One region of the Streptomyces sp. NPDC056224 genome, then DNA from elsewhere that is predicted to be linked to it. Evidence: predicted binding sites of a transcription regulator. Region 1 holds the regulator's gene; each other region holds the start of a gene.
The links. The regulator HrcA, encoded in region 1, represses chaperone genes, less so after heat shock. The targets are predictions, from matches to a motif close to TTNGCACTCNGNNNNNCNGAGTGCNAA.

Region 1 (3,258 bases):
CAGGAGGCGCCGCCCGCCATGGGTGCCTGCACGATCGGGTACGGGGAGAGACCGTTCGGTGCGGTGGACATGGACTGCATCGTGCCACGTCCCGCTCAGGGGGCCGAATCACCGCATTCGGCTGGCATAGTCCGCTTCCCGGCGTGGCCGGGAAGCGGACTCGCGGGAATGCGGCGAGCCCGGCCGGGGGCGTCCCCGGGCCGGGCTCGTCGACGAGGTCATGACGGTCAGCGGCCGTTGAAGGCGTCCTTCAGCCGGCTGAACAGACCCTGCTGCCCCGGCGCGAACTGACCGGTCGGCCGCTCCTCGCCGCGCAGCTTCGCCAGCTGACGCAGCAGGTCCTCCTGCTGCGGGTCCAGCTTGCTCGGGGTGGTGACCTCGACGTGCACGATCAGGTCGCCGCGCCCGCCACCGCGCAGGTGGGTGACACCACGCCCGTGCAGCGGGATCGCCTGGCCGGACTGGGTGCCGGGCCGGATGTCGATCTCCTCCAGGCCGTCCAGCGTCTCCAGCGGGCACTTGGTGCCCAGCGCGGCCGCCGTCATCGGGATGGTGACCGTGCAGTGCAGGTCGTCCCCGCGCCGCTGGAAGGTCGGGTGCGGCAGCTCGTGGATCTCCACGTACAGGTCGCCGGCGGGGCCGCCGCCGGGGCCGACCTCGCCCTCGCCCGCGAGCTGGATGCGGGTGCCGTTCTCGACGCCCGCCGGGATCTTGACCGTGAGGCTGCGGCGGGAGCGGACCCGGCCGTCGCCCGCGCACTCGGGACACGGGGTCGGGACCACGGTGCCGAAGCCCTGGCACTGCGGGCAGGGGCGCGAGGTCATGACCTGGCCCAGGAAGGACCGGGTGACCTGCGAGACCTCGCCGCGGCCGCGGCACATGTCACACGTCTGCGCGGAGGTGCCGGGAGCGGCGCCCTCGCCGGAGCAGGTGGTGCAGACGACGGCCGTGTCGACCTGGATGTCCTTGGTGGTCCCGAAGGCCGCCTCGTCCAGCTCCAGGTCCAGGCGGATCATGGCGTCCTGGCCGCGACGGGTCCGCGAGCGCGGGCCGCGCTGCGAGGCCTGGCCGAAGAAGGCGTCCATGATGTCGGAGAAGTTGCCGAAGCCGCCCGCCCCGAATCCGCCCGCGCCACCGCCGCCGCCCGAGGAGGACAGCGGGTCGCCGCCGAGGTCGTAGGTCTGCTTCTTCTGCGGGTCCGAGAGCACCTCGTACGCCGCGTTGATCTCCTTGAAGCGCTCCTGCGTCTTCGGGTCCGGATTCACATCCGGGTGGAGTTCACGCGCGAGGCGCCGGAAGGCCTTCTTGATCTCGTCCTGCGATGCGTCGCGGCGCACGCCGAGAACGGCGTAGTAGTCCGTGGCCACTTACGACTCCGCCAGGATCTGTCCGACGTAACGTGCCACTGCGCGTACCGCTCCCATCGTTCCGGGGTAGTCCATGCGGGTCGGTCCGACCACGCCGAGTTTGGCGACTGTTTCGCCGCCCGAACCGTAACCGACCGAGACGACGGACGTGGAGTTCAGTCCCTCGTAGGCATTCTCATGCCCGATCCGTACGGCCATTCCCGACTCATTGGCCTCGCCCAGCAGCTTGAGGAGCACGACCTGCTCCTCCAGCGCTTCGAGCACCGGCCTGATCGTCAGGGGAAAATCGTGTCCGAAGCGGGTGAGATTGGCGGTACCGCCGATCATCAGCCGCTCCTCGGCTTCCTCGACCAGGGTTTCGAGGAGCGTCGCGAGCACGGTGGAGACCGTGCCGCGGTCCTCGGCCTCGAAGGATTCGGGGAGGTCCTGGACGAGCGGGGGTACGTCGGTGAACCGGCGGCCGACGACCCTGCTGTTGAGGCGGGCCCGCAGATCGGCGAGCGAGGTCTCGCCGAAGGGGGCCGCGCAGTCGATGAGCCGCTGCTCGACGCGGCCCGTGTCGGTGATCAGCACGAGCATCAGCCGGGCCGGGGCCAGCGACAGCAGCTCGACGTGGCGCACGGTGGAGCGCGTCAGCGAGGGGTACTGGACGACCGCGACCTGGCGGGTGAGCTGCGCGAGCAGCCGCACCGTCCGGCCGACCACGTCGTCGAGGTCGACGGCGCCGTCGAGGAAGTTCTGGATGGCCCGGCGCTCGGGCGACGACAGCGGCTTGACGCCCGCCAGCTTGTCGACGAAGAGCCGGTACCCCTTGTCGGTGGGGATCCGGCCCGCGCTGGTGTGGGGCTGGGCGATGTAGCCCTCGTCCTCCAGCACGGCCATGTCGTTGCGCACGGTGGCGGGCGAGACGCCGAGCCGGTGCCGCTCGGTGAGCGCCTTGGAGCCGACCGGCTCCTCCGTCCCGACGTAGTCCTGGACGATGGCGCGCAGCACTTCGAGTCTGCGTTCGCTGAGCATCGCGCACACCTCCAGCTGTGTCCGTTGCCTTGTTCGCTGCCTGTTGACTGGCACTCTGATCGTTCGAGTGCCAGAGATCCCCCGCTCAGTGTACGGCCGGGTAGTAAGACCCTGGCAAGGGAGGCCCGCCAGGGTAGCGTCGCGGCATGGACGTGCAATGGGAAGAGGCGGGCTGGGAGCGGCTGACCGGGCGGACCGGCCGGCGCCGGCTTCCGGTGTGGGACTGCACGGTGGGACTGGTGGTGGGGGACGATTCCGTCCTCCTCGTCGACCCGGGTTCGTGTCTGCGGGAGGGCACCCTGCTGCGGGCCGAGGCGGAGCGGCTGACCGGCCGGCACGTGACTCATCTCGCATTCACGCACGGTCATTTCGATCACGTGCTGGGCGGGGCGGCCTTCGCCGGGGCCGAGGCGTTCGGGGCGGTCGGGCTGGACGCGCTGCTCGCCACGGGCCGCGAGGAGCTGCGCGAGTCCGCCGTACGGCACGGACTGGCGCGGGCGGAGGCGGCGGAGGCCGTGGAGCAGCTGGTGCTGCCGCGGCACCCGGTGTCGGGCGAGTGGACGCTGGAGCTGGGCGGGGTGCAGGTGCTGCTGGCGAACGTGGGGCCCGGGCACAGCCGCCACGACCTGGCCGTCTTCGTCCCCGGCGAACGCGAGACGGTCTTCTGCGGGGACCTGGTCGAGGAGTCGGGCGAACCGCAGGCCGGCCATGACGCGGTGCCGGCGCAGTGGCCGGCGGCCATGGACCGGCTGCTGTCGCTGGGCGGGGACGACGCGCTGTACGTGCCCGGTCACGGAGCGGTGGTCTCCGCGGACTTCGTCCGTGCGCAACGCGCCACACTGGCCGCCCGTTTCGGCGTGTCGGAGGCATGACG
Region 2 (3,258 bases), on a different contig from region 1:
GATCGTCGTTTCCGCCGGGCCGCGGGCGTCCGCCTCGCGTTGGCGTTCCGCGCTGTCGCTGATGCGCAGCAGCAGGGCGATCATGATCCAGTTGGCCAGGAGGGACGAGCCGCCCTTGGCCAGGAAGGGCAGCGCCTTGCCCGTCAGCGGGATCAGGCCCGTCACGCCGCCGGCGACCACGAAGACCTGCAGGGCCAGGGCCGAGGCGAGGCCGACCGCCAGCAGTTTGCCGAAGGGGTCGCGGGCGCCGAGTGCCATCCGCAGCCCCCGCTGCACGAGGAGGCCGTAGAGGATGAGGACGGCCATGACCCCGGCCAGCCCGAGTTCCTCGCCCACGGTGGTGAGGATGAAGTCGCTGCGGCCCGCGAACTTGATCAGCTCCGGATGGCCCAGGCCGAGGCCCGTGCCCGAGATTCCGCCGGTGCCGAAGCTGAACAGCGCCTGGGCCGCCTGGTCCGAGGTGACCCCCGCCGGAGGGTTCGGCCAGTAGACCGACAGCGGCTCCAGCCAGGCCGCCACCCGCGCCTTGACGTGCGGTTCCGTCGAACCCACCACGAAGGCGCCCAGCGACGCCATGAGCACGCCGCACACGATCCAGCTGGTGCGCTCGGTGGCGACGTAGAGCATCACCACGAACACCCCGAAGAAGATCAGCGAGGTGCCGAGGTCGCGTTCGAAGACCAGCACCAGCATCGAGACGATCCACACCGTCACGATGGGGCCGAGCTGGCGCATCGGCGGCAGCCGCATGCCCAGGAACCTGCGGCCCGTCAGCGCCAGGGAGTCGCGGTGGACGACCAGGTAGCCCGCGAAGAAGACCGCGATCATGATCTTCACGAACTCGCCGGGCTGCAGCGAGAAGCCGAAGAGGATGATCCAGCGCTTCGCGCCGTACGTGTCCGCGCCGAAGAACGCCGGAGCGATCAGCAGCACCAGTGCGACGGCCATCGTGATGTAGATGAACCGCTGCAGCAGCCGGTGGTCGCGCAGCAGCGCCAGCACCAGGAGACAGGCGGCGACCCCGACCACCGTCCACATCAGCTGCCCGGGTGCGTTGGCCTCCGAGCCGTACCGCTCGATGTACCCCTGGTCGAGCCGGTGCAGCAGCACCAGCCCCAGCCCGGTCAGCAGCATGGCCAGCGGGAAGACCAGCGGGTCGGCGTAGGCGGCGAAGCGGCGCACGCCCAGATGACCCACCAGCGACAGCAGCGTCATGCTGATCGTGAAGCCGGTGAGGTTGGGCGGCAGCACCCCGTTCATCGCGAGGCCCGCGGCAGCGTGCCCGAAGACGGCGATCGCGACGACGAAGACCAGGAGCAGCGCCTCGGTGCGGCGGCGCGCGCCCGCCGTCGTCAGGGGCCTCAGTCCGCGCACGGGACGCCGCCACCGTCCGCGGGGGCGGGCGAGGACGGCGGTGAGGACGGCGGCGGCGCCGCGTCCGGCGAGGAGGGGGCGGCACCCGGTGCGCTCGGGCTCCCAGCGGCCTTGGGTCCGATCTGGTCGGCAATGAGGCGCTTTATCTTCATATCACCTACGACGTTGATGTCCTCCCCGTGGTTCCTTCCGAAGCGCTCGACGGGGAGTGTCCTGAAGTACACCTTCCCGCCCGACGGGTTCTTCGCCTGCCGGACGAACGACAGCAGGCCCCAGTCCTCGTCGGTCACCACGTCCCGCTTCGCGGCGTCGATCGGCCTGATCGGCTTCACCGGGCCGGTGAAGGTCCCGGCCGGGTTCAGCGTCCCCGCCGTCCAGACCGCGCCGCAGGGATTCGGCGAGGCCCTCTTCGTCCGCGACCACGAGGATGTGCACGCCCTCAAGCGCCACATATCAAGACACAATGCCCAGGAGTGAGTGATGATCCGGACGCCCGCCGGCCCGGGTTTCCGGGGCTCGGGGGCCTGATCCGCGCAACGCCCGGCGGCGAGAATTGGCACTCCGCTTGACCGAGTGCTAATCGCCGGAATAGTCTCGCACCTGGCACTCACCCCCGGTGAGTGCCAACACAGCGACAGGCAGGTCCGGCACCCGCGACGACGGATCGACCTGGTCGCCACCTCAGACAGTTAACCCCGGATCTCCGAAGGGGGAGGTCGGATCGTGACGACCGCCAGCTCCAAGGTTGCCATCAAGCCGCTCGAGGACCGCATCGTGGTCCAGCCGCTCGACGCCGAGCAGACCACGGCCTCCGGCCTGGTCATCCCGGACACCGCGAAGGAGAAGCCCCAGGAGGGCGTCGTCCTCGCCGTGGGCCCGGGCCGGTTCGAGGACGGCCAGCGTCTCCCGCTGGACGTCAGCGTCGGCGACATCGTGCTGTACAGCAAGTACGGCGGCACCGAAGTGAAGTACAGCGGCGAGGAGTACCTCGTCCTCTCGGCTCGCGACGTGCTCGCGATCGTCGAGAAGTAATTCGCTTCCAGTTTTGATTTGAGCTGCGCCCCTGGTCACCCTGCTGATGCCGGGCGGCGAGGGGCGTAGTTCGTTCTAGGCGGTGGAGGTCGCGGTGAGCGGCCGAGGATCGCAACGAGAGGACTGAACCGCTCCCATGCCGAAGATCCTGAAGTTCGACGAGGACGCCCGTCGCGCCCTCGAGCGCGGCGTCAACAAGCTTGCCGACACGGTCAAGGTGACGATCGGCCCCAAGGGCCGCAACGTCGTCATCGACAAGAAGTTCGGCGCGCCGACCATCACCAACGACGGTGTCACCATCGCCCGCGAGGTCGAGCTGGACGACCCGTACGAGAACCTGGGCGCGCAGCTCGTGAAGGAGGTGGCGACCAAGACCAACGACATCGCGGGTGACGGCACCACCACCGCCACCGTGCTGGCCCAGGCGCTGGTCCGCGAGGGTCTGCGCAACGTCGCCGCGGGCGCGTCCCCGGCCGCCCTGAAGAAGGGCATCGACGCCGCGGTCAAGGCCGTCTCCGAGGAGCTCCTCGCGACCGCCCGCCCGATCGAGGACAAGTCCGACATCGCCGCCGTGGCCGCGCTCTCCGCGCAGGACCAGCAGGTCGGCGAGCTCATCGCCGAGGCGATGGACAAGGTCGGCAAGGACGGTGTCATCACCGTCGAGGAGTCCAACACCTTCGGCCTGGAGCTGGAGTTCACCGAGGGCATGGCCTTCGACAAGGGCTACCTCTCGCCGTACATGGTCTCCGACCAGGAGCGTATGGAGGCCGTCCTCGACGACCCGTACATCCTGATCAACCAGGGCAAGATCTCCTCGATCCAGGACCTGCTGCCGCTGCTGGAGAAGGTCAT
Region 3 (3,258 bases), on a different contig from region 1:
TCCCGGCAGCGGAGCGGGCCTACGGGCCCGACCTCTTCGTGGCGGACGAGGCGGCGTTCGACGAGGAGGGCCGTCACGCGGACAGCGCGGCCCTGTCACTGGTCGCGGAGTTCACCTCCGTGTCGACCAAGGACGCGGACTGGAACGAGAAGCTGAACGTGTACGGCCGCCTCGTACCGGTCTACCTGGTCGTCGACATGCAGGACGCGGAGATCACCTGCTTCTGGGACCCCTCCCCGCACGGGTACCGCTCCCGCCGGACGGTGTCCTTCGGTGAGACGCTGCCCGTCCCGGAGCCCTTCGGCTTCGAGCTCGACACCACGGGCTTCTAGTGCCGGCCGCGAAACGCCCGAGGGCGGCACCCCCCGCAGGGAGTGCCGCCCTCGTTCGAGAACAGCCGATCGACCGGCGGCCTGAGCCGCGGGAGGATCAGAAGTCCATGTCACCGCCCGGCATGCCGCCCGGGGCGCCGGCGCCGGCCTTCTCGGGCTTGTCGGCGATGACGGCCTCGGTGGTCAGGAACAGCGCGGCGATCGACGCGGCGTTCTGCAGCGCGGAGCGCGTGACCTTGGCCGGGTCGATGATGCCCTCGGCGATCATGTCCACGTACTCGCCGGTCGCGGCGTTGAGGCCGTGACCGATCGGCAGGTTGCGGACCTTCTCGACGACGACGCCACCCTCGAGACCACCGTTGACGGCGATCTGCTTGAGCGGGGCCTCCAGGGCCAGGCGCACGGCGTTGGCGCCGGTCGCCTCGTCGCCCGTGAGCTCCAGCTTCTCGAAGACCGCGGAGGCCTGCAGCAGGGCCACGCCACCACCGGCGACGATGCCCTCCTCGACGGCCGCCTTCGCGTTGCGAACGGCGTCCTCGATGCGGTGCTTGCGCTCCTTGAGCTCGACCTCGGTCGCGGCGCCGGCCTTGATGACGGCCACGCCGCCGGCCAGCTTCGCGAGGCGCTCCTGGAGCTTCTCGCGGTCGTAGTCCGAGTCGGAGTTCTCGATCTCGGCGCGGATCTGGTTCACGCGACCGGCGACCTGGTCGCTGTCACCGGCACCGTCGACGATGGTGGTCTCGTCCTTGGTGATGACGACCTTGCGGGCGCGGCCGAGCAGGTCGAGACCGGCGTTCTCCAGCTTGAGGCCGACCTCCTCGGAGATGACCGTGCCACCGGTGAGGATGGCGATGTCGCCGAGCATGGCCTTGCGGCGGTCGCCGAAGCCCGGGGCCTTGACGGCGACGGACTTGAAGGTGCCGCGGATCTTGTTGACGACCAGGGTCGACAGGGCCTCGCCCTCGACGTCCTCGGCGATGATCAGCAGCGGCTTGCCGGACTGCATGACCTTCTCCAGGAGCGGCAGCAGGTCCTTGACCGAGCCGATCTTGGAGTTGACGATCAGGATGTACGGGTCGTCGAGAGCCGACTCCATACGCTCCATGTCGGTGGCGAAGTACGCCGAGATGTAGCCCTTGTCGAAGCGCATGCCCTCGGTGAGCTCCAGTTCCAGACCGAAGGTCTGGGACTCCTCGACGGTGATGACGCCTTCCTTGCCGACCTTGTCCATGGCCTCGGCGATGAGCTCGCCGATCTGGGTGTCGGCGGCGGAGATGGAGGCCGTGGAAGCGATCTGCTCCTTGGTCTCGACATCCTTCGCCTGCTCCAGCAGGGCGCCGGAGACGGCCTCGACGGCCTTCTCGATGCCGCGCTTGAGGGCCATCGGGTTGGCGCCGGCGGCCACGTTGCGCAGGCCCTCGCGGACGAGCGCCTGGGCCAGCACGGTGGCGGTGGTCGTACCGTCGCCGGCGACGTCGTCCGTCTTCTTGGCGACTTCCTTGACCAGCTCGGCGCCGATCTTCTCGTACGGGTCCTCGAGCTCGATCTCCTTGGCGATGGAGACACCATCGTTGGTGATCGTGGGCGCGCCCCACTTCTTCTCAAGGACGACGTTGCGACCCTTGGGGCCAAGGGTGACCTTGACGGCGTCGGCGAGCTGGTTCATCCCACGCTCGAGACCGCGCCGGGCCTCCTCGTCGAACGCAATGATCTTGGCCATCTGAAGTGGTCCTCCCGGACAGCGGTGGATTGCTCCCGGACCGCGCCCGCGCCCGCGACGGACGGCCTGCGTGCCCGGCGGTTCCTTCCCGCCGGACGCTGCGGGCCTCACCGACCCGGTCCTCAGTTTGGTAGCACTCTCACCTGGAGAGTGCTAACGCCAATGATTAGCACTCGACCCCCACGAGTGCAAGCGGCTTGGGCCAACGCCCCCGCGAACGCACGAGGGGCCCACACCCCGTGTCCAGGATGTGGGCCCCTCTTGCGTACGCGTGGGCGGTCGATCGCGCCGGGACTAGCCGAGTGCGAGCTTGACCATGTCCGCCTGCGGACCCTTCTGGCCCTGCGAGATCTCGAACTCGACCCGCTGACCCTCTTCAAGGGTGCGGTACCCGTCCATCTGGATGGCGCTGTAGTGGACGAACACATCCGCACCACCGTCGACCGCGATGAAGCCGTAGCCCTTCTCCGCGTTGAACCACTTGACGGTGCCCTGAGCCATGCCTAACTCCCCTATTACTGGCCCTTGCGCAGGAACGCACTTCGCGCTCCCGGGTCAGAACTTGCGCCGGAACGCGTCGACCGAGGCTGAATGTATCCGCGTCGGTGCTGTCTGCAACAGGTCAATCCGACGAGAAATCTGGACACTCGGAAACATTGAAATAGAGTGAAAATTTGGCATATCCCAGGGCAACTCGGGCCTGGCATATCTCGCCAAAGCCCCATACCGCACCCGCACATTGACCCGATGTCGACCCTCACGCGACCCGTTCATATGCGGCGGGCAAGTCCAGCGGAGGGGACTTCCCCAACTCTACCGTGCCCAATCAAACAGAATTGCCCCCTCCGCTTTTAGCGGAGGGGGCAATTACGGTTTTCGCGTGTCAGCAGCCGCCGGCACGGCGCATGTCCGGTCAGCCTCCGGCGACGGCGGGAATGATCGAGACACCGGCGCCGTCCGGCGTCGCCGCCTCCAGCCCTCCCTCGAAGCGCACGTCGTCGTCGTTGACGTAGACGTTCACGAAGCGGCGCAGCTTGCCCTGGTCGTCCAGGACGCGGGCGGCGATGCCCGGGTGGCTCTTCTCCAGCGACGCGATGACCTCGGACAGGGTCGTGCCCTCGGCCGGGACCTCGGCCTTGCCGCCGGTGTAGGTGCGCAGGATGGTGGGGATGCGGACGTTGACGCTCATGGTGCTACTGCCTTTCC

Region 2: a site for HrcA is predicted at 1,975-2,001, ahead of groES (co-chaperone GroES). Genes of this name have one in related genera too.
Region 3: a site for HrcA is predicted at 2,219-2,245, ahead of groL (chaperonin GroEL). Genes of this name have one in related genera too.

What each region holds. Positions count from the first base shown of each region.
Region 1 is NZ_JBHJTK010000007.1:171,487-174,744, forward strand. Features, by position in the region: gene ACFCZ1_RS12780 (nitronate monooxygenase) at 1-71, opposite strand, end outside; gene dnaJ (molecular chaperone DnaJ) at 228-1,367, opposite strand; gene hrcA (heat-inducible transcriptional repressor HrcA) at 1,368-2,384, opposite strand; gene ACFCZ1_RS12795 (MBL fold metallo-hydrolase) at 2,531-3,256, shown strand.
Region 2 is NZ_JBHJTK010000023.1:85,476-88,733, forward strand. Features, by position in the region: gene ACFCZ1_RS24590 (FtsW/RodA/SpoVE family cell cycle protein) at 1-1,374, opposite strand, end outside; gene ACFCZ1_RS24595 (hypothetical protein) at 1,362-1,934, opposite strand; gene groES (co-chaperone GroES) at 2,098-2,406, shown strand; gene groL (chaperonin GroEL) at 2,543-3,258, shown strand, end outside.
Region 3 is NZ_JBHJTK010000006.1:28,731-31,988, reverse strand. Features, by position in the region: gene ACFCZ1_RS10660 (Uma2 family endonuclease) at 1-332, shown strand, start outside; gene groL (chaperonin GroEL) at 430-2,052, opposite strand; gene ACFCZ1_RS10650 (cold-shock protein) at 2,347-2,553, opposite strand; gene ACFCZ1_RS10645 (MoaD/ThiS family protein) at 2,966-3,241, opposite strand.